DNA from 4 places in the Bradyrhizobium sp. SZCCHNR3119 genome. Region 1 is predicted to be linked to each of the others. Evidence: predicted binding sites of a transcription regulator. Region 1 holds the regulator's gene; each other region holds the start of a gene.
The links. The regulator LexA, encoded in region 1, represses DNA repair genes until DNA is damaged. The targets are predictions, from matches to a motif close to TGTTCNNNNTGTGTTCNG.

Region 1 (4,319 bases):
CCGTGCCTCGGCGAAATCTCCTCGCCCTCGCTCGTGATCTGGGGCGACCTTGATTTCCCTCATATTCAAGAGCGAAGCCGCCTGATGGCAGCGACGATGCCGAACGGATCGGGACGCGAATTGACCGGCACGGCGCACCTGCCGAGCCTGGAGCGGCCAGCCGAGGTGACCGTCCTGCTCACGGAGTTTCTCGCGCGACTGTGAGTGAGCATCTGCAGACAACGTCTGACGATACCTGGAGGGCGAAGCAGCGGCGTATCTGGGCGGCCACCGATCGACTGTCCTGACGGCCCTGCCGCCGAAGCGCTTGGCCTTGCATCGAAGCTTCGATTAGAAGGCGGAATCGGTCGGCGCTGCGCCGGCCTGTTCGGAAGGAACTCTTCATGGCCCTGATGCCGGTCTCTGATGCCTTGGCCTTGGTGCTCGACGGCGCCGCGCCGCTGCCGGAGGAAAAGGTCGCGCTGGACCAGGCCTATCACCGGGTGCTGGCGCGGGACGTCGCGGCGCTGCGGACCCAGCCGCCGCAGCCGATGTCGGCGATGGACGGCTATGCGGTCCGCGCCGCGGATGCCGACCGCGCCCGCGCCACGCTCAAGGTCATCGGCGAGATCGCGGCCGGCCGGCCGTTCGATCGCACGCTCGGGCCCGGCGAGGCCGCGCGCATCTTCACCGGCGGCGTCGTTCCCGACGGCGCCGACGCCATCGTGATCCAGGAGGACACGATCGCGGATGGCGACCACGTCACCATCACCGAAGCGGCCAGGAAGGGCCGGCATATTCGCCCGGCCGGCGCGGATTTCCACGAAGGCGACGTGCTGCTCAAAGCCGGCCGACGCCTGAGCGATCGCGACCTGTCGCTCGCCGCCAGCATGAACTATCCCGAGCTCCCGGTGCACCGCCGCCCCAAGGTAGCGCTGCTTGCCACCGGCGACGAGCTGGTGATGCCGGGGTCGAATCCCGGTCCCGGCCAGATCGTCTATTCCAACGGCTACGCGCTGCGCGCCCTGGCGCGCGCCGAGGGTGCAGATCCCATCGACCTCGGCATCGCCGCCGACACGCTGGACTCGACGGTCGCAGGCATCCGCCGCGCGCGCGAGGCGAAAGCCGACATCCTGATCACGACCGGCGGCGCCTCGGTCGGCGATCATGATCTGGTCAAGCAGGCGCTGGACGCCGAGGGCGTGGACATGGCGTTCTGGAAGATCGCGATGCGCCCGGGCAAACCGATGATGCATGGACGGTTGGGCCAGATGCGCGTGATCGGCCTGCCCGGCAATCCCGTCTCCTCCTATGTCTGCAGCCTGTTGTTTCTGGTGCCGCTGATTCGGAAGCTCGTGGGCTTGGCTCAAATCCACCCTGCCCGCGAGACTGCGCTGCTCGGCCGCGACCTCGCCGCCAACGACGTCCGCGAGGACTATCTGCGCGCGCGGCTCGAGGTGCGCGCCGACGGCGCGCTGGTCGCAACGCCGGTGACGCATCAGGATTCCTCGCTGCTCGGCAACCTCGCGCTATCGCAGGCCCTGGTGATCCGCCCGGCTTTTGCGCCCGCGGCAAGTGCCGGCTCCGTCTGCGAGATTCTGAGGCTGCCAGACTAAACAGGGTGCAGCTGCCAAATATACCGCCAGGGATCTCGCAGCTATTTTGCGGGCATCGAGCAGGCATCTTGCGCACCACCTTCATTGCAAATTAATGATTGCAGAACACATATCGAACAGATAGTGTCCGTTCATGATTTGTTTCGAAGATGTTGCGGGCGCCGCGAACTGAGGACGTTTCGAACGAGAACGCTTCAAACGAGAACGTCTTGAACGAGAGCGTCTTGAACAAGAACGTCTCGGGCGAGAACGACACATCAACCTGGGGATCTGGTCGAGATGCTGACGCGCAAACAGTACGAACTTCTGCGGTTCATCAACGAACGTCTGAGGGAAGCTGGCGTGCCGCCCTCCTTCGATGAGATGAAGGACGCACTCGATCTGCGCTCGAAGTCGGGCATCCATCGTCTGATCACCGCGCTGGAAGAGCGCGGCTTCATCCGCCGCCTGCCCAATCGCGCGCGCGCCATCGAGGTGATCAAGCTGCCCGAACTGTCCCAGGCGGCGAACAACCGGCGTGGCTTCACGCCGTCTGTCATCGAAGGTAATCTCGGCAAGGTGCGCACCAGCACGCCGGCGATCGACGAGGGCGATCGTCCCGTCGCCGTCCCGGTGATGGGCCGCATCGCTGCGGGCACGCCGATCGAGGCGCTGCAGACGCGCAGCCACACCATCAGCGTCCCGGCCGACATGCTCGGCTCCGGCGAGCATTATGCGCTGGAAGTCCGCGGCGACTCGATGGTCGATGCCGGCATCCTCGATGGCGACATGGCGCTGATCCAGCGCAACGACTCCGCCGACACCGGCGACATCGTCGTCGCGCTGATCGACGATGAGGAAGCCACCTTGAAACGTTTCCGCCGGCGCGGCGCCTCGATCGCACTGGAGCCGGCCAACACCGCTTATGAAGTCCGCATCCTGCCGCCCAACCGCGTCAAGATCCAGGGCAAGCTGATCGGGCTGTACCGCAAGTACTGATCGTCACGCGCGCGAACTGGATCGCGCGCAATTTGATCTGACGCGTTGGAGGTCTCTTCCGACGGCGCTGATGATGATTGCACTTCGATCGCGATGCAACACGCTCAAACGCTTGTGATCGCGAAGCGCCGTACGGGGTGCAGATCAGCGCAGAATTGCCGTCAAGCACGCGCTAACATCGTTCCTGATGTCCACTCTGATAGAGGCCTGCGCCTGTCCGGGGGGAGCGTGGGTTGCTATCTCGAACGAGGAGCGATCCGATGTGTGACTATAGCCTGCATGCTGTTGCGTCCCGCCCGGCGAAAGTCGGGGAAACGCTGATCTCGACGACGTTCCGCGGAACCTCGACCCGCGGCTTCGCCTCCGAGAGCGAGCCGAATGTCGCCGTGTGTATGCTGCCCGGGACGGAATTGGCGTTTGCCGACGACGTTCGCTACGACAGCCGCTGGATCTGGACCCGCACGATCCGCGACCGCGTGGCCAAGTTCAACACGATCGAGAAGCATGTGCCCGATCGCCACCATGATGCGATCGAGTTCGCAGATGGTCGGCATGTGCTGGTGACCCAGCTCTGCGAGGGACAACGCGTCACCGTGCTGCAATTGCCCGCGACCAAGCAGCCGGCCGAGCGCAGGCCGCTGGGCACCGAGGCTTCGAGCAGCAGCGAAACGACGCCGGTGCGGCGGATCTCGATCACCTGAACTGAGAAGCGCAACGGATGCGAAGACAAATGGGAACATTCGGCCCTCGGCGGAAGTTATGGTTCGCCGGGGGGAGAATGGCCCGTGGTCAACAAGATCAATTGGCAAAAGGCCGGGCGCATCACTGAGCCCGGTCGTTACATATTCACGTTCGGATGGCTGACCGTGACGGCCGACGATATCGCGGTCTGGCAGCAACATCCCGATGCGCTGTTCACCCTGGTGGAGCTTCCACCGCCATCGCGAAGCCCGTCGGATGGCGACGAGGACGACGACGCATCCGAATATCATCTCGGCACGTTCGAACTGCCGGATTGCTAATCCACCGCCCCCTGCTCCGCCTCCGGCGGCGTCGCGTCCTGGGATCTTGGCGCCGGCGAGCGCGGCGCCAGCGTTGCCTGGAAATCGCCCGCATCGGGAGCAGCCGGCCACCACGGCCGCTGCGTGCCGTTGGGCCGGACGGCCTCGACCGCAAAGCCGTCGCCGCGCCGCGTGAGGGCCAGTCCACCCTGATGCTGCAGCCGGTCGCGATCTACCACTAAGGCCGTGCAATCGGGCGGCGCTTGCCTGACTGTCACGACCAGTGCGGCCCGCGCGCAATCGTCCTCCAGGGCCTCGGCGCGCAGCGCGAGCGAGACGAAGCGGCCATCGGCAAGCGGCACCACGCAGCCGGCGTCATCGCAGGACACGCCGTCGCCGAGCGAGCTATCGGCCGGCGTTCGCGCATCGGCATCGGCGGCGAGCCATTCCTGAGCAAGGAAGGCGTCCTTACCCGTCCGGATGAGATGCAGCCGGCCCTCGCGGCCGCGCACCGCGACGTTGCGGCCATCGGCGGAGATCAGCATGTCCGGCTGCGGCGTCATCAGCGCCCAGAGAATCGAAGCCGCAAGCAGACCCGCGCCGCTCCAACGCAGCGGCGTGCGCAGCAGACCCATCAGGATGAGGCCAAGACTTGCGGCGATCACGGGACCGATGCCGAACGCATGGATGCGACCGACCGCGCCGGGCAGGTTTGCCACCCAGCGCGTCACCGCGATCATCCAGT
Region 2 (4,319 bases), on a different contig from region 1:
GTAGGTGCGGACGATGTCGGCCTTCTTGTTGGAGACGAGATCGATGAAACCGGGGTCCTGATGGCTGAAGCCGTTATGGTCCTGGCGCCAGACATGCGAGGTCAGGAGGTAGTTCAGCGATGCGATCGGCCGCCGCCAGGGCAGGGCGCGCGAGACCTTCAGCCACTTGGCATGCTGGTTGAACATGGAATCCACGATGTGGATGAAGGCCTCGTAGCAGGAGAACAAGCCGTGGCGGCCGGTGAGCAGATAGCCTTCGAGCCAGCCCTGGCAGAGATGCTCGCTCAACACTTCCATGACGCGGCCATCATGGGCGAGGTGCACGTCGTAAGGCTCGATCCCTTCCATCCAGACCCGGTCGGTGGCGTCGAACACCGCATCGAGCCGGTTGGACGCGGTCTCGTCGGGACCCATGATGCGGAAGTTTCTGTTGTCCGCATTCAGCTTGACGACCTCACGCAGGAACTTGCCGAGCTCGCGAGTGGCCTCGGCGATGACGGCGCCGGGTGAGGACACCTCCACCGCGAAGGCGTGATAGTCCGGCAGTTTCAGCTCGCGCTTGAGGAGTCCGCCATTGGCGTGCGGATTGGCGCCCATCCGGCGCGGACCATGCGGTGCCAACGCCTGCAGCTCCGGCATCAGTCGGCCGTCGCCGTCGAACAGCTTCTCCGGCTCATAGCTCTTCATCCAGGATTCGAGCAAAGCGAGGTGCTCGGGTTTGCCGCGGGGATTGGCGATCGGCACCTGATGCGCGCGCCAGAAGCCCTCGACCTTCAGGCCATCGACCTCCTTTGGCCCGGTCCAGCCCTTGGGGCTACGCAGCACGATCATGGGCCATTTGGGCCGGCGCACATTCGCATCCTGCTGGCGAGCGCTCTGCTGGATCGAGCGAATGCTCGCGAGTGCGACATCGAGCGCGTCGGCCATCGCGCGGTGCATGGCTTCCGGTTCATCGCCCTCGACGAATAATGGCTCGTAGCCATAACCCTCGAATAGCTGCCGGACCTCGGTATCGCTCATGCGGCCGAGCACGGTCGGATTGGCGATCTTGTAGCCGTTGAGATGCAGGATCGGCAGCACCGCGCCGTCATGTGCGGGGTTCAGGAATTTGTTGGAGTGCCAGGAGGTGGCCAACGGCCCGGTCTCGGCCTCGCCATCGCCGACCACGCAGGCGACGATCAGGTCGGGATTGTCGAAGGCTGCGCCATAGGCATGCACCAGCGCGTAGCCGAGCTCGCCGCCCTCGTGGATCGACCCCGGCGTCTCCGGCGCCGCGTGGCTCGGGATGCCGCCGGGGAAGGAGAACTGCCGGAACAGCTTGCGCATGCCGTCCACGTCGCGCGTGATGTCCGGGTAGATCTCGCTGTAGGTGCCTTCCAGATAGGTGTTCGCCACCATGCCCGGGCCGCCATGGCCTGGGCCGCAGATATAGATCACGTCGACGTCCTGCGCGCGGATCGCCCGGTTCAGATGCGCATAGATGAAGTTCAGTCCCGGCGTGGTGCCCCAATGACCGAGCAGCCGCGGCTTGATGTGGTCAGGACGCAGAGGTTCGCGCAGCAGCGGATTGTCGAGCAGGTAGATCTGCCCCACCGAAAGATAGTTGGCCGCACGCCAGTAGCGATCGAGCAGCTCCAGATCGCTGGCCAGCTTGTTCTGCTCTGTGGGGGTGATTTGCATGGGACCTCGCTGACCCGTTCCGTTCAAGGTAGGCGCACGGAAAGAGTGACGGCGAACCCGGCTCGTTCCATCCGGTCGGTAGGATAGAACGGGATTGTGATAGCGAGCTTGCGCTGGCGCAGACCTCGACCATTGGCATTCTTGTTCTTTGTTTGTACTTTTGTTCTTGCTTTGTTCGTAATGTCTGCTATCTCTTGGCCATGAGCCGAGCATCTTCACATGCCCTCAAGCACCCGCCGGTCAAGGCGCCCTCCGAGCCGGCGGGTGCACCTCCAAGTTCTGCTGATTTTCCCGAGCTCGCTGTCGCCATCGACCAGGGCCGGCGACGCGGCCGGGGTGCACAATCCAACGCCAGCGGCCGCTATGAGGCTGAGGCGCGGGTCGCCTTCGACGACGGCTGGCAGAGTCTGGAGGAGTTACCGCCCTTCAAGACTACGGTCGCGACCGACACCTCACGCAAGGTTATCACCCGCAACGATTCGCCCGATATCGGGTTCGATCGCTCGATCAATCCCTATCGGGGCTGCGAGCATGGTTGCGTCTATTGTTTTGCCCGGCCGACCCATGCCTTTCTCGGCCTGTCGCCGGGGCTCGATTTCGAGTCCAAGCTGTTCGCCAAGCCGGACGCGCCGGCGCTGTTGGAGAAGGAGCTTTCCGCGCCGGGCTACGAACCTCGGATGATCGCGATCGGCACCAATACCGATCCATATCAGCCGATCGAGCGCGAGCGGAAGATCATGCGCGGCATCCTCGAGGTGCTGGAGCGGGTTGGCCATCCCGTCGGGATCGTGACCAAGTCGGCGCTAGTTGTGCGTGACGCCGACATCCTGGCGCGGATGGCCAAGAAGAACCTCGCCAAGGTGGCGATTTCAGTGACGACGCTCGACCCGAAGCTGGCGCGAACCATGGAGCCGCGCGCTTCGACGCCGTCGAAACGGCTGGAGGCGCTGCAGGCCTTGTCCAAGGCCGGCATCCCCACCACGGTGATGGTCGCACCGGTGATCCCTGCGCTCAACGACAGTGAGATCGAGCGCATTCTCGATGCGGCCGCCCATGCCGGCGTCAAGGAAGCCGCCTATGTTTTGCTTCGGCTGCCGCTTGAGGTGCGCGACCTGTTCCGGGAATGGCTGCTCGAGCATTACCCGGACCGCTATCGCCACGTCTTCACTCTGATCCGGGATATGCGCGGTGGCCGCGATTACGACTCGCAATGGGGTACCCGGATGAAGGGTACCGGACCGATGGCCTGGATGATCGGGCGCCGCTTCGAGATTGCCTGTGAAAGACTGGGGCTGAACAAGCGCCGGTCGAAGCTCACCACCGACCATTTCGTGCGCCCGAAGGGGGGCGGGCAGCAGCTCAGCCTGTTCTAGGAAACGTCAGTTGCAGGGAGAGTACAATGAGCGCAGGCCTGTTGCCATCGACGCCGCGGCTCACCGTCATCACGCTGGGCGTCGCTGACATGCGCGCCAGCATTTCGTTTTACGAGGCGCTGGGTTTTGCCCGAAAATTTCGGGCAACCGGCGAGGCGGTGGCGTTCTTCGACACAGGCAGCAGCGTGCTCGGACTCTATCCCTGGGACGATCTCGCGCGGGAGGCGGGTCTGTCGGGGAAATCCCGTCCGGAGACGTTTCGTGGCCTGACATTGGCGTGGAATTGCAGGTCGATCGAGGAGGTCGATCGAGCCTTGCAGCTCGCGTTGTCAATCGGAGCCACGCTGCTGAAGCCAGCGCAGAGCACCGATTATGGCGGTTACGCCGGGTATTTTGCCGATCCCGACGGGCATGTTTGGGAGGTGGTCGTCGCGCCCGGAATCGAGGTCGGTCCGGACCAACGGGTCCATCTTCCAGATTAGAGGCGGAGGATAGCGGGAATTTCGGCCGAGTTCCCGGTTGCGTGATTCGGCCGGCTTAAGCACGATCGCGGTCATGATTCGGGATCCAGCCAAAAAGCCTGCCAAGCCTGCGAAAGCCGGGAAGGGCGCCGCCAGGACCGCCGCTAAGACCGCATCCAAGGCGGGCGACGTCGCGTTGGCGAAGCCCGCCAAAGGCGTCATTGCGGTGGCGCTGCCGAGCTTTCGTCGCGAGCGCGCGTTGCGGAAGCAGGGGATCTGGCCGGTCGCCGGCTGCGACGAGGCCGGACGGGGGCCGCTCGCAGGTCCGGTCGTTGCTGCGGCCGTGGTGCTCGACCCCAAGCGGATCCCCAAGGGCCTGGACGATTCGAAACGGCTCACGGCCGAGCAGCGCGAGGTGCTGTTCGAGAAGATCTGCAAGACCTCGGCCTTTGCAGTGGCCTTCGCCTCACCTCAGCGGATCGATCGCGACAACATCCTGCGGGCCTCGCTGTGGGCGCTCTCGCGCGCCGTCGGTGCGCTGCCGGAGCCGCCGAAGCATGTTTTCGTGGACGGTCGTGACAAGATCGAGGTCGACTGCAATTGCGAGGCTGTGATCGGCGGCGATGGCCTGGTGATGTCGATCGCGGCCGCGTCCATCGTCGCCAAGGTGACCCGCGACCGGCTGATGTGCGCGCTGGCGCAGGATTGTCCGGGTTATGGCTTCGAGCAGCACAAGGGCTACGCCGTCCCGGAGCATTTGGCCGCGCTCGACCGCCTCGGACCCTCGGTCCATCATCGCAGCCTG
Region 3 (4,319 bases), on a different contig from region 1:
TCGGGATCGGTCGCGATGGTCATGAGGTCGTGATTGGCGCGCAAGCGCCACAACAGCCGATAGAGCAGGCCGAAGCGATTGGGATCGCGATGCAGGATGGCGGATTGCGCCAATTCGACGAATGACGCCGGCACCGAGAACGTGCCCTCCGGGACCTCCGGCAGCGTCGTCTCGGCCTGATCGTCGAACAGGTCAGCCGTCGCGCCTCGCACGCGCCAGGTCACCTCCGCCGGCTTGACGTCGTTCGTCGCCAACGCCCGCGCCGCCTTGCGCCAGCCGTCGAAGTCGGTGTTGCTGTCGAGGGTGACGATGTGCATCTGTCTCCTCCCGTCATTCGAGGAGCCGAAGGCGACGAAGCAATCCAGAATCGTTGTCTGGCTCCTGGATTGCTTCGGGGCTTCGTCCCTCGCAATGACGGCTCGGTTAGAATCCAAATCCCAATTGCTGCGGCTTCGGCTGAAGCCTCGTCCGCAGCCCGGCGGCATCAAGCAGCCCGCGAGACGGACGATGGTCTGAGAGAACGATGAACGGCAGCGCCTTGTTCCGGGCCACGTGCAGTCGGGTGAGGTCGGCGAGCCGGATCGAGGTCGCGCGGCGCATGGTGAGAATGCGCTCGACCGTGCGGGTGCCGAAGCCCGGCACGCGCAACAGCTCCTCGCGGCTCGCCGTGTTGATGTCGAGCGGAAAGCGGTCGCGGTGGCGCAGCGCCCAGGCGAGCTTGGGGTCGATGTCGAGCGGCAGCATGCCTTCGCCTTCGTCGACGATTTCCTCGGCGTCGAAGCCGTAGAAGCGCATCAGCCAGTCGGCCTGGTAGAGCCGGTGCTCGCGCGCGAGGGGCGGCGCCTGCAACGGCAGCGCGCGGCTGGCATCCGGGATCGGACTGAAGGCGGAATAGTAGACACGCCTCAGCTTGTAGGCGCCGTAGAGATTGGCCGAGGTCGCCAGGATGGTGCGGTCGTTAGCGCTGTCGGCGCCGACGATCATCTGCGTGCTCTGGCCTGCGGGCGCAAAGCGCGGCGGCCGGGCCTTGCGGATCGCCTTTTTGGCTTCATCCGCTTCGTCGAGCTTGAGCCGGAGCCGCCCCATGGTGCGGCGGATCGCGCGCTGGTTCTTTTCCGGTGCGAGTTTGGCGAGGCTCGTCTCCAGCGGCATCTCGATATTGATGCTGAGCCTGTCGGCATATTTGCCGGCTTCCGCGATCAGCGCTTCGTCCGCTTCGGGAATCGTCTTCAGATGGATGTAGCCGCGGAAACGATGCTCCTCGCGCAATTTGCGCGCGACCGACACCACTTGCTCCATCGTGTAGTCGGGGCTGCGGATGATGCCGGAGGAGAGGAACAGGCCCTCGATGTAGTTGCGGCGATAGAAGTCGATGGTGAGCTTGACGATCTCATCCACCGTGAAGCGTGCGCGAGGGACGTTGGAGGAAGCGCGATTGACGCAATAGAGGCAATCGTAATTGCAGGCATTGGTAAGAAGGATCTTGAGCAGCGAGATGCAGCGGCCGTCGGGCGCATAGGAATGACAGATGCCCATGCCGGGCGCGGTCGAGCCGAGACCCTTGCCGTCGCTGGAATCCCGCATCTCGGTACCGCTGGAGGCGCAGGAGGCATCGTATTTGGCGGCATCGGCCAGGATCTCCAGTTTGCGTAGCAGCTCCATCGGCCTGAATCCCTTTGATTCCGTTGCGTGAATCTCGTCCGGGTCAATCCCGATTGACTCATCGCAAGGCGTTAGCTTTATATTAGAACGTATCATGAACAAAGAGGTTCGTTGCGGGTTCAACCGCAAGGACCTGTAACGGGGCGAGAAGGAGCGGCGACGCATGACCGGCGCACGCATGGACACGCTTGCGCGCCTGCGCAGCGGCATCGCCCGCCTCGAGGCGGGCGAGGGCACGCTGGAGGGGCGCCGTGTCGCGCTCGGCCATGACGAGGTCGACGCGACCTTGCAGGGCGGGCTCGCCACCGGCGCATTGCACGAAGTGTTTGCGCCGAGCGGAACGCAGGCGGCAGCCGCAACCGGCTTTGTCTTTGGGCTTGCGGCGCGCGTCTCGGCGCGGCGGCCGCTGATCTGGATCAGGCAGGATTTTGCCGAACGGGAGAGCGGCGCGCTGTCGCCATGTGGATTGGCCGAACTCGGCCTCGATCCACGCCTGCTGGTGACGGTGCGTGCGCCCGATCTCGAAACGGCGCTGCGCACAGGCGCGGATGCGCTCGCCTGCGATGCGCTCGGCGCCGTGATGATCGAGGTCTGGGGCGAGACCAAGAAGTTCGATCTCGTCGCCAGCCGCAAGCTGACGCTGGCGGCACAAGCGTCCGGCGTCGCCGGGTTGATGTTGCGGATCGCCGCCGAGCCCGTCCCTTCGACCGCCGAAACGCGCTGGATGTTGCGCACCGCGCCGTCTTTGCCCGGGGCGTCTTGGACCGCGTGGGGCGCGCCGCGCTTCGATGCCGAGCTTGTTCGCAACCGTCACGGCCAGACCGGGCGATGGATCATGGAGTGGACCTGCGATGACCAGTGTTTCAGCCAACCGGCGGCGGATCCTCAGCCTGTGGCTGCCGCGCCTGCCGATCGATCGCATCAAGCGAAAGCTGGCATCCACAAGCGCCACGCCTGATGACGGCAAGCCGAACGTCGTCGTCATCAAGGACGGCAACGCGCTTTTGATCCATTCGCTCGACGAGGCGGCGGCCCGCTGGGGCCTGACGCATGGCCTGCCGCTCGCCAATGCCCGCGCCATCTGTCCGGACCTCCTGGTGCACGAAGCCGATACCGCGGCGGATACCAAGACGCTGGAGGACATCGCCGATTGGTGCGACCGCTTCACGCCGCTGGTGGCGCTCGACCCGCCGCATGGTCTGGCGCTCGATGTTACCGGCTGCGCCCATCTGTTCGGCGGTGAGGCCATGCTGATGAAGCTCTTGTGCGACGCGCTGACCGCGCGCGGCTTCACCGTGTCGGCTGCGATCGCGTCGAATGCGATCTGTGCGCGCACCTTGAACCACCATGTCCACGGCCGCATCGTGCTTGACGGTGAGGAGGCGGCTGTCGTCAGTCCGTTGCCGGTGGTGGCACTCGGCGCCGGCGAGGCGATCACGCTGGGGCTGCGCCGCGCGGGGTTGAAGACCATCGGCGATGTCGCATCCCGCGGCCGCCACGAGATCACCGCGCGCTTCGGCGCGGTCTTCACGCGCGTGCTGGCCCAGGCGTTGGGCGAAGCGGATGCGCCGATCAGTCCGCGCAAGCCGCCGCCGGACTACATCGTCGAGAAGCGCTTTGCCGAACCGGTGGCGACCGACACCGTCATCGCCGCGAGCCTGTCGAGCCTCGCATCCATGCTGGTGGCTGCGATGGCGCAGCAAGGCAAGGGCGCGCGGCGGCTGGAGGCTTATTTCTTCCGCACCGACGGTGTGGTGCGCATGATCGCGGTCGATACCGGCCGGCCGGTGACGGAGATGCGCGTGATCGACCGGCTGTTTCGCGAACGGCTGGACGCCTTGAGCGATCCGCTCGATCCCGGCTTCGGCTTCGACCTGATCCGGTTGTGCGCCAGCCGCAGCGAGCTCGTGGTGCAGGAGCAGCGCGATCTCGACGCCCATGTTCATGATAATGACGAGATCGCCGCGCTGATCGATCGTATTGCTGCGCGGATCGGGGGCAAGCGCGTCATCGTGCATCTGCCTGTGGATACCCACATTCCCGAGCGCGCAAGCCTGCCGGCTCCAGCGCAGCAGCAGCTTGTTGCGGCTTCGAAGGCCGACTGGCCCGCGCGCGTCGAGGGCGAGCCGCCGCTGCGGCCCTTGCGGCTTTTTGACTGTCCTGAGGAAATTCAGGTGATCGCGCAGGTGCCGGATGGGCCGCCCGCGCGCTTCGTCTGGCGGCGTGCCGCACATGCGATCGTGCGTGCCGAAGGGCCGGAGCGGATCGCGATGGAATGGTGGCGGCCGGATGGGCAGGGGCTGACGCGCGACTATTTTCGCGTCGAGGACGAGAACGGTTTGCGGTTCTGGCTCTATCGCGACGGCCTCTACGACCGCGAGATCGAGCAGCAGCCGGGCAGAGTCGTGCAGCCCGCCTGGTACATGCACGGTCTATTCGCATGAGCATCGAATATGCCGAGATCGGCATCACCACCAATTTCTCCTTCCTGCGCGGCGGCTCCCATCCGCAGGACTATGTGCAGCAGGCCGCCATCTATGGCTTGAAGGCGATCGGGATCGCCGACCGCAACACGCTCGCCGGTATCGTCCGCGCCTATGCCGAACTCGACAATGACAAGCTCCCTTACCGGCCGAAGCTGCTCTATGGCGCGCGCA
Region 4 (4,319 bases), on a different contig from region 1:
ACGGGTTTCCGGCAGGCTGGAATTGCATATCTCTGCGACACGGACGCCGATGTTGCGATGTATGAGGATTGGCTGAAACATGCCAAGCAGCTCGGCCTCGACTCCCGTCTTGTCAGAGGTGAGTCTTTGAAGGCGCTCATGCCCGGAATGGCGAAATCCTTCCGCGCTGCCTTGCATACGCCGAGCGACGGCAAGGCTGAGCCGTTCATCGCGGCCCCGGCCATTGCCCGCGGCGCGGCCGCCAAGGGAGCGCACATCCTCACCAATTGCGCGGTCCGTACCATCGAACGATCGGCGGGCAGGGTGAGCGGCTGCGTCACCGAGCGCGGCGAGATCCGCTGTTCGTCGGTCGTTCTTGCGGGAGGCGCATGGTCGCGTCTCTTCGCCGGCAACATGGGTATCGATCTTCCTGTCCTGAAGATTCTCGGCAGTGTCGCCCGTGTGTCAGCGGTCGAAGGTGTTCCTGATTTCGCCGTCGGTGCCGGCAACTTCGCCTTCCGCCGTCGCCTCGACGGCGGCTTCACCGTTGCCCAGCGGAACGCGAACATCGCGCCGATCACGCCGGACAGCTTCCGTCTGTTCCGCGACTACACGCCGACTCTCATCAAGAGCTGGAGGGAGCTGACGCTTCGCATCGGCGGACAATTCTTTCGCGAACTGTCGATGGCCCGAAGCTGGAAAAGCGACGAGGTGACGCCTTTCGAACAGGTCCGCATTCTCGATCCCGATCCGTCGTGGCGACTGGTCCATGGCGGCCTCAGCCATCTGAGCGAAGCCTTCCCAGCGTTCCGCGGCGCCAAGGTTACGCAGATGTGGGCAGGCCTCATGGACGTCACGCCCGATGCCGTTCCGGTCATAGCGCCGGTCGGTTCAGTTCCTGGCCTTCATATCGCGACCGGCTTTTCCGGTCATGGCTTCGGCATCGGTCCCGGAGCTGGTGCGTTGATGGCTGATCTGGTGACGGGATCGACGCCTTGCGTCGACCCCGCACCCTTCCGTTTGGAACGCTTTAGGCGCTTGCAGAAGGCGGCCTGATTTCCGCAAGGCCGCCCAAATCATCGGAACGTCACATTCGCTGCATGAGCCGCTCGCGCAGAAGTTGCCTAGACGGTAGCCAAGCGATGTTTGCGGTGTGGACGTCCGACACCGTGGTCGTGTTGCGGGCTGTTGCGAGCGCCGGGTCCGTGCGGCCTGCGAGTAGCGGCGTCCGGCTTCGGCGCCGCCCCCGCACCGAGCGAAAGCAGGTTGTTGGTTCGCGTGGCAGGCTTCGCCGCCGAACTCCATTCGCGCGGGAGAATTGTGGACATGGTTTGCGGCTGCCTAAACGGGTAGCGTTTGCATGCGAACAAAAGCGGAAGCTCGGCCGGAACTTCGTTCTTCTCAGGAGAACCACGGGCGATCTAAACGGGAAACTCTTGATCGCTTGTTCGTGCGGGTTGTGGCAGGGACGAGATCTGTTGAGAAGACCAATGCTCGCCATGAGTGATTTAGTTGGAGATCACACGCTCTAATGCGCGCAGCGGCTGCGCTTCATGTCACATCGTGTCATAATTCACAGCGCTTATGGCGATGATCAATTATTAGTTGTGTCTTCGTGGCGTGAGCTTTGCGCCGGTGCGGCGAAATGAAGTTCCGATCAAGTCGTTGCCGCACTCTCGTCATCGGAATTTCAAACTGAAGGCCGCATTCGGAGCGGAGCGAGGGAAGGCGGCTGCTTCGATCCCGCTCGCGAGCGAGATCGCGCGCGAGCGTCGGCGGCGGGCAAGCCTGGTTCTGGACGGGTTCCATCGGCGCAGTTGGCGCTCTTGCGCGCCGCGCGACACGCAACCTTCACAGGTGCGGAATGAGAGAGAGTCGCCGATCCGCCTTGCTGGCTATCGACGTCGAGCGCGAGACGCGTCGCGGTTGCTGCCGCAATCGACGGCGGGCCGGCCTGCTCGCTCTCGGGTTAGGACGCGGAGGGGGGCCCATCGGGCGGACGCCTAAAAGTCGCAGGTCTGGCAACGGAACATATTGCGAACATAGAACGGATCGGGTACATTGCGCGGCAGATGCACCAAAGATTACCGGCCCCAGTCTCGTTAACCGTTTGTCCATCCCGCGAATCCCCGCCATAAGGAGCGCCAATGTCCGCCACCGCCCTGCGTATCGTCGAAGGTTCCTCCATGGATAAAAGTAAGGCGCTGTCCGCAGCCCTGTCCCAGATCGAGCGCCAGTTCGGCAAGGGCTCGGTCATGAAGCTCGGCAAGAACGACCGCTCGATGGATATCGAGACGGTGTCGACCGGCTCGCTTGGGCTCGACATCGCGCTCGGGGTCGGTGGCTTGCCGAAGGGGCGTATCGTCGAGATTTACGGGCCGGAATCCTCGGGCAAGACGACTTTGGCGCTGCATTGCGTGGCGGAAGCACAGAAGAAGGGTGGCATCTGCGCCTTCATCGATGCCGAGCACGCGCTCGACCCAATCTACGCGCGCAAGCTCGGTGTCAATATCGACGAGCTCCTGATCTCTCAGCCCGACACCGGCGAGCAGGCTCTGGAGATCTGCGACACCTTGGTGCGCTCCGGCGCGGTCGATGTGCTGGTGGTCGATTCCGTGGCGGCGCTGGTGCCGAAGGCTGAGCTCGAAGGCGAGATGGGCGAGTCGCTGCCGGGCCTGCAGGCGCGGCTGATGAGCCAAGCGTTGCGCAAGCTGACCGCCTCGATCAACAAGTCCAACACCATGGTAATCTTCATCAACCAGATCCGGATGAAGATCGGCGTCATGTACGGCTCGCCGGAAACCACCACCGGCGGCAATGCGCTGAAATTCTACGCCTCGGTTCGTCTCGACATCCGCCGCATCGGTGCGATCAAGGAGCGCGACGAGGTGATCGGCAATTCCACCCGCGTCAAGGTCGTGAAGAACAAGCTGGCGCCGCCGTTCAAGCAGGTCGAATTCGACATCATGTACGGCGAGGGCGTCTCCAAGATGGGCGAGATCCTCGATCTCGGCGTCAAGGCCGGCATCGTCGAAAAGTCAGGTGCCTGGTTCTCCTATGACAGTCAGCGGCTCGGGCAGGGACGCGAGAACTCCAAAGCTTTCCTGCGCGCCAACCCGGACCTCACTGCCAAGATCGAAGCTGCAATCCGCCAGAACTCAGGCCTGATTGCCGAGCAGATCCTGGCTGGCGCAGAGCGCGATGCCGACAGCGACGGCGAAGAGCCGGCCGAAGAGTAAGTCTACGACGACAGCGGGCGCTAAGGATGTCGACTTGCCGTCCTGCGCCCGTTTGCGCGTGGGGCTCCGCCGAAACGTATCTTCAGGCTGATCCACCTCGATTCGGAAGGCGAGAACACCCGTTTTTCCGATGTTCAATACAAACAGATCTCGACTTGAAGAATTGACGACGAGCGCGCGGGCGAACTGACTGGATCCGCGCAACTATTTCGCACTTGTCTCTGTCATATGCGCTGCATGGTGGCGAGCGATGACGCGCCTTATCCTGACGCCGAACTATCTTTACTCGAAATCGGATACGACCGAGCAGACTGATCTGTTCCTGCATTTCGGTCACTGCTTCGGACGTCATCTGCAACGGCTGGTGTTTGGTCGTCCGCCCACCACGGATGAACTGGAGGACCGCTTCGATGTGCGATCCGAACAACGACACCAAAAGCGGGGTTCGCACTGGCTGGACTTCATTCCCTCGGAACGTCTCGACCAGTTCGAGGTGCGTGGCATTGGTCTGGCCCAGCTTTGCGCATGTTTTGAAACCGTTGAGGTTTGGGTCGAGTCGACCGCCAACGACCAGCTCGAGCTGATTTGGCTGCTGGACTATCTCAGACGTCGCAAAGCCGTTCCGCCGCATTTTTTCGTTCGTCCGGTCGAGTGGCTGGTCGGCCGTTCCACCGAGCAGTTGGCCGAAATGCAAGTTCCCCGGATTCCAATTACGTCCGCGCATGTCGATCTCGCCTCCAGAGCCTGGCAAGCCTATCGTTCGCCGACACCGCAAGCATGGTGCGATCTGCTACGAGAGGATTTGAGCGCGTTTCCGCTTATGCGCGACACCGTGCTGAGGTTGCTTATTGAATTACCAGCCCCAGGCACCGGCCTTGGGTCGACCGAGATGGGATTGCTGGAGTTGATCTATCCCGATCCTCCGCACCGGTTCAGCGTCATCCTCAACACGCTCGTCTATTTCAACGGCTATTACCGCCACACGATCTTCAACGACTGGGAGACCGCTGTTCTGGCTGAGCCGCTGGCTTTTGGCCCGGTACCTGCGATCATGGAGCTCAATCCCGAACTCCAGATCGTTGAGCTCGGAAATTTTCGGCG

Region 2: a site for LexA is predicted at 1,842-1,859, ahead of QX034_RS21675 (PA0069 family radical SAM protein). Genes of this name have one in related genera too.
Region 3: a site for LexA is predicted at 1,746-1,763, ahead of QX034_RS23945 (DNA repair protein). Genes of this name have one in related genera too.
Region 4: a site for LexA is predicted at 2,005-2,022, ahead of recA (recombinase RecA). Genes of this name have one in related genera too.

What each region holds. Positions count from the first base shown of each region.
Region 1 is NZ_JAUEUV010000002.1:998,911-1,003,229, forward strand. It holds gene QX034_RS31960 (alpha/beta hydrolase) at 1-204, shown strand, start outside; gene glp (gephyrin-like molybdotransferase Glp) at 384-1,595, shown strand; gene lexA (transcriptional repressor LexA) at 1,875-2,573, shown strand; gene QX034_RS31975 (hypothetical protein) at 2,834-3,274, shown strand; gene QX034_RS31980 (hypothetical protein) at 3,359-3,595, shown strand; gene QX034_RS31985 (ComEC/Rec2 family competence protein) at 3,592-4,319, opposite strand, start outside.
Region 2 is NZ_JAUEUV010000001.1:4,710,711-4,715,029, forward strand. It holds gene QX034_RS21670 (phosphoketolase family protein) at 1-1,680, opposite strand, end outside; gene QX034_RS21675 (PA0069 family radical SAM protein) at 1,881-3,053, shown strand; gene QX034_RS21680 (VOC family protein) at 3,080-3,535, shown strand; gene QX034_RS21685 (ribonuclease HII) at 3,609-4,319, shown strand, end outside.
Region 3 is NZ_JAUEUV010000001.1:5,215,595-5,219,913, forward strand. It holds gene QX034_RS23935 (UdgX family uracil-DNA binding protein) at 1-317, opposite strand, end outside; gene QX034_RS23940 (putative DNA modification/repair radical SAM protein) at 424-1,662, opposite strand; gene QX034_RS23945 (DNA repair protein) at 1,826-2,620, shown strand; gene QX034_RS23950 (DNA polymerase Y family protein) at 2,514-4,106, shown strand; gene QX034_RS23955 (error-prone DNA polymerase) at 4,103-4,319, shown strand, end outside.
Region 4 is NZ_JAUEUV010000001.1:5,312,151-5,316,469, forward strand. It holds gene QX034_RS24385 (FAD-binding oxidoreductase) at 1-1,035, shown strand, start outside; gene recA (recombinase RecA) at 2,127-3,218, shown strand; gene QX034_RS24395 (hypothetical protein) at 3,469-4,319, shown strand, end outside.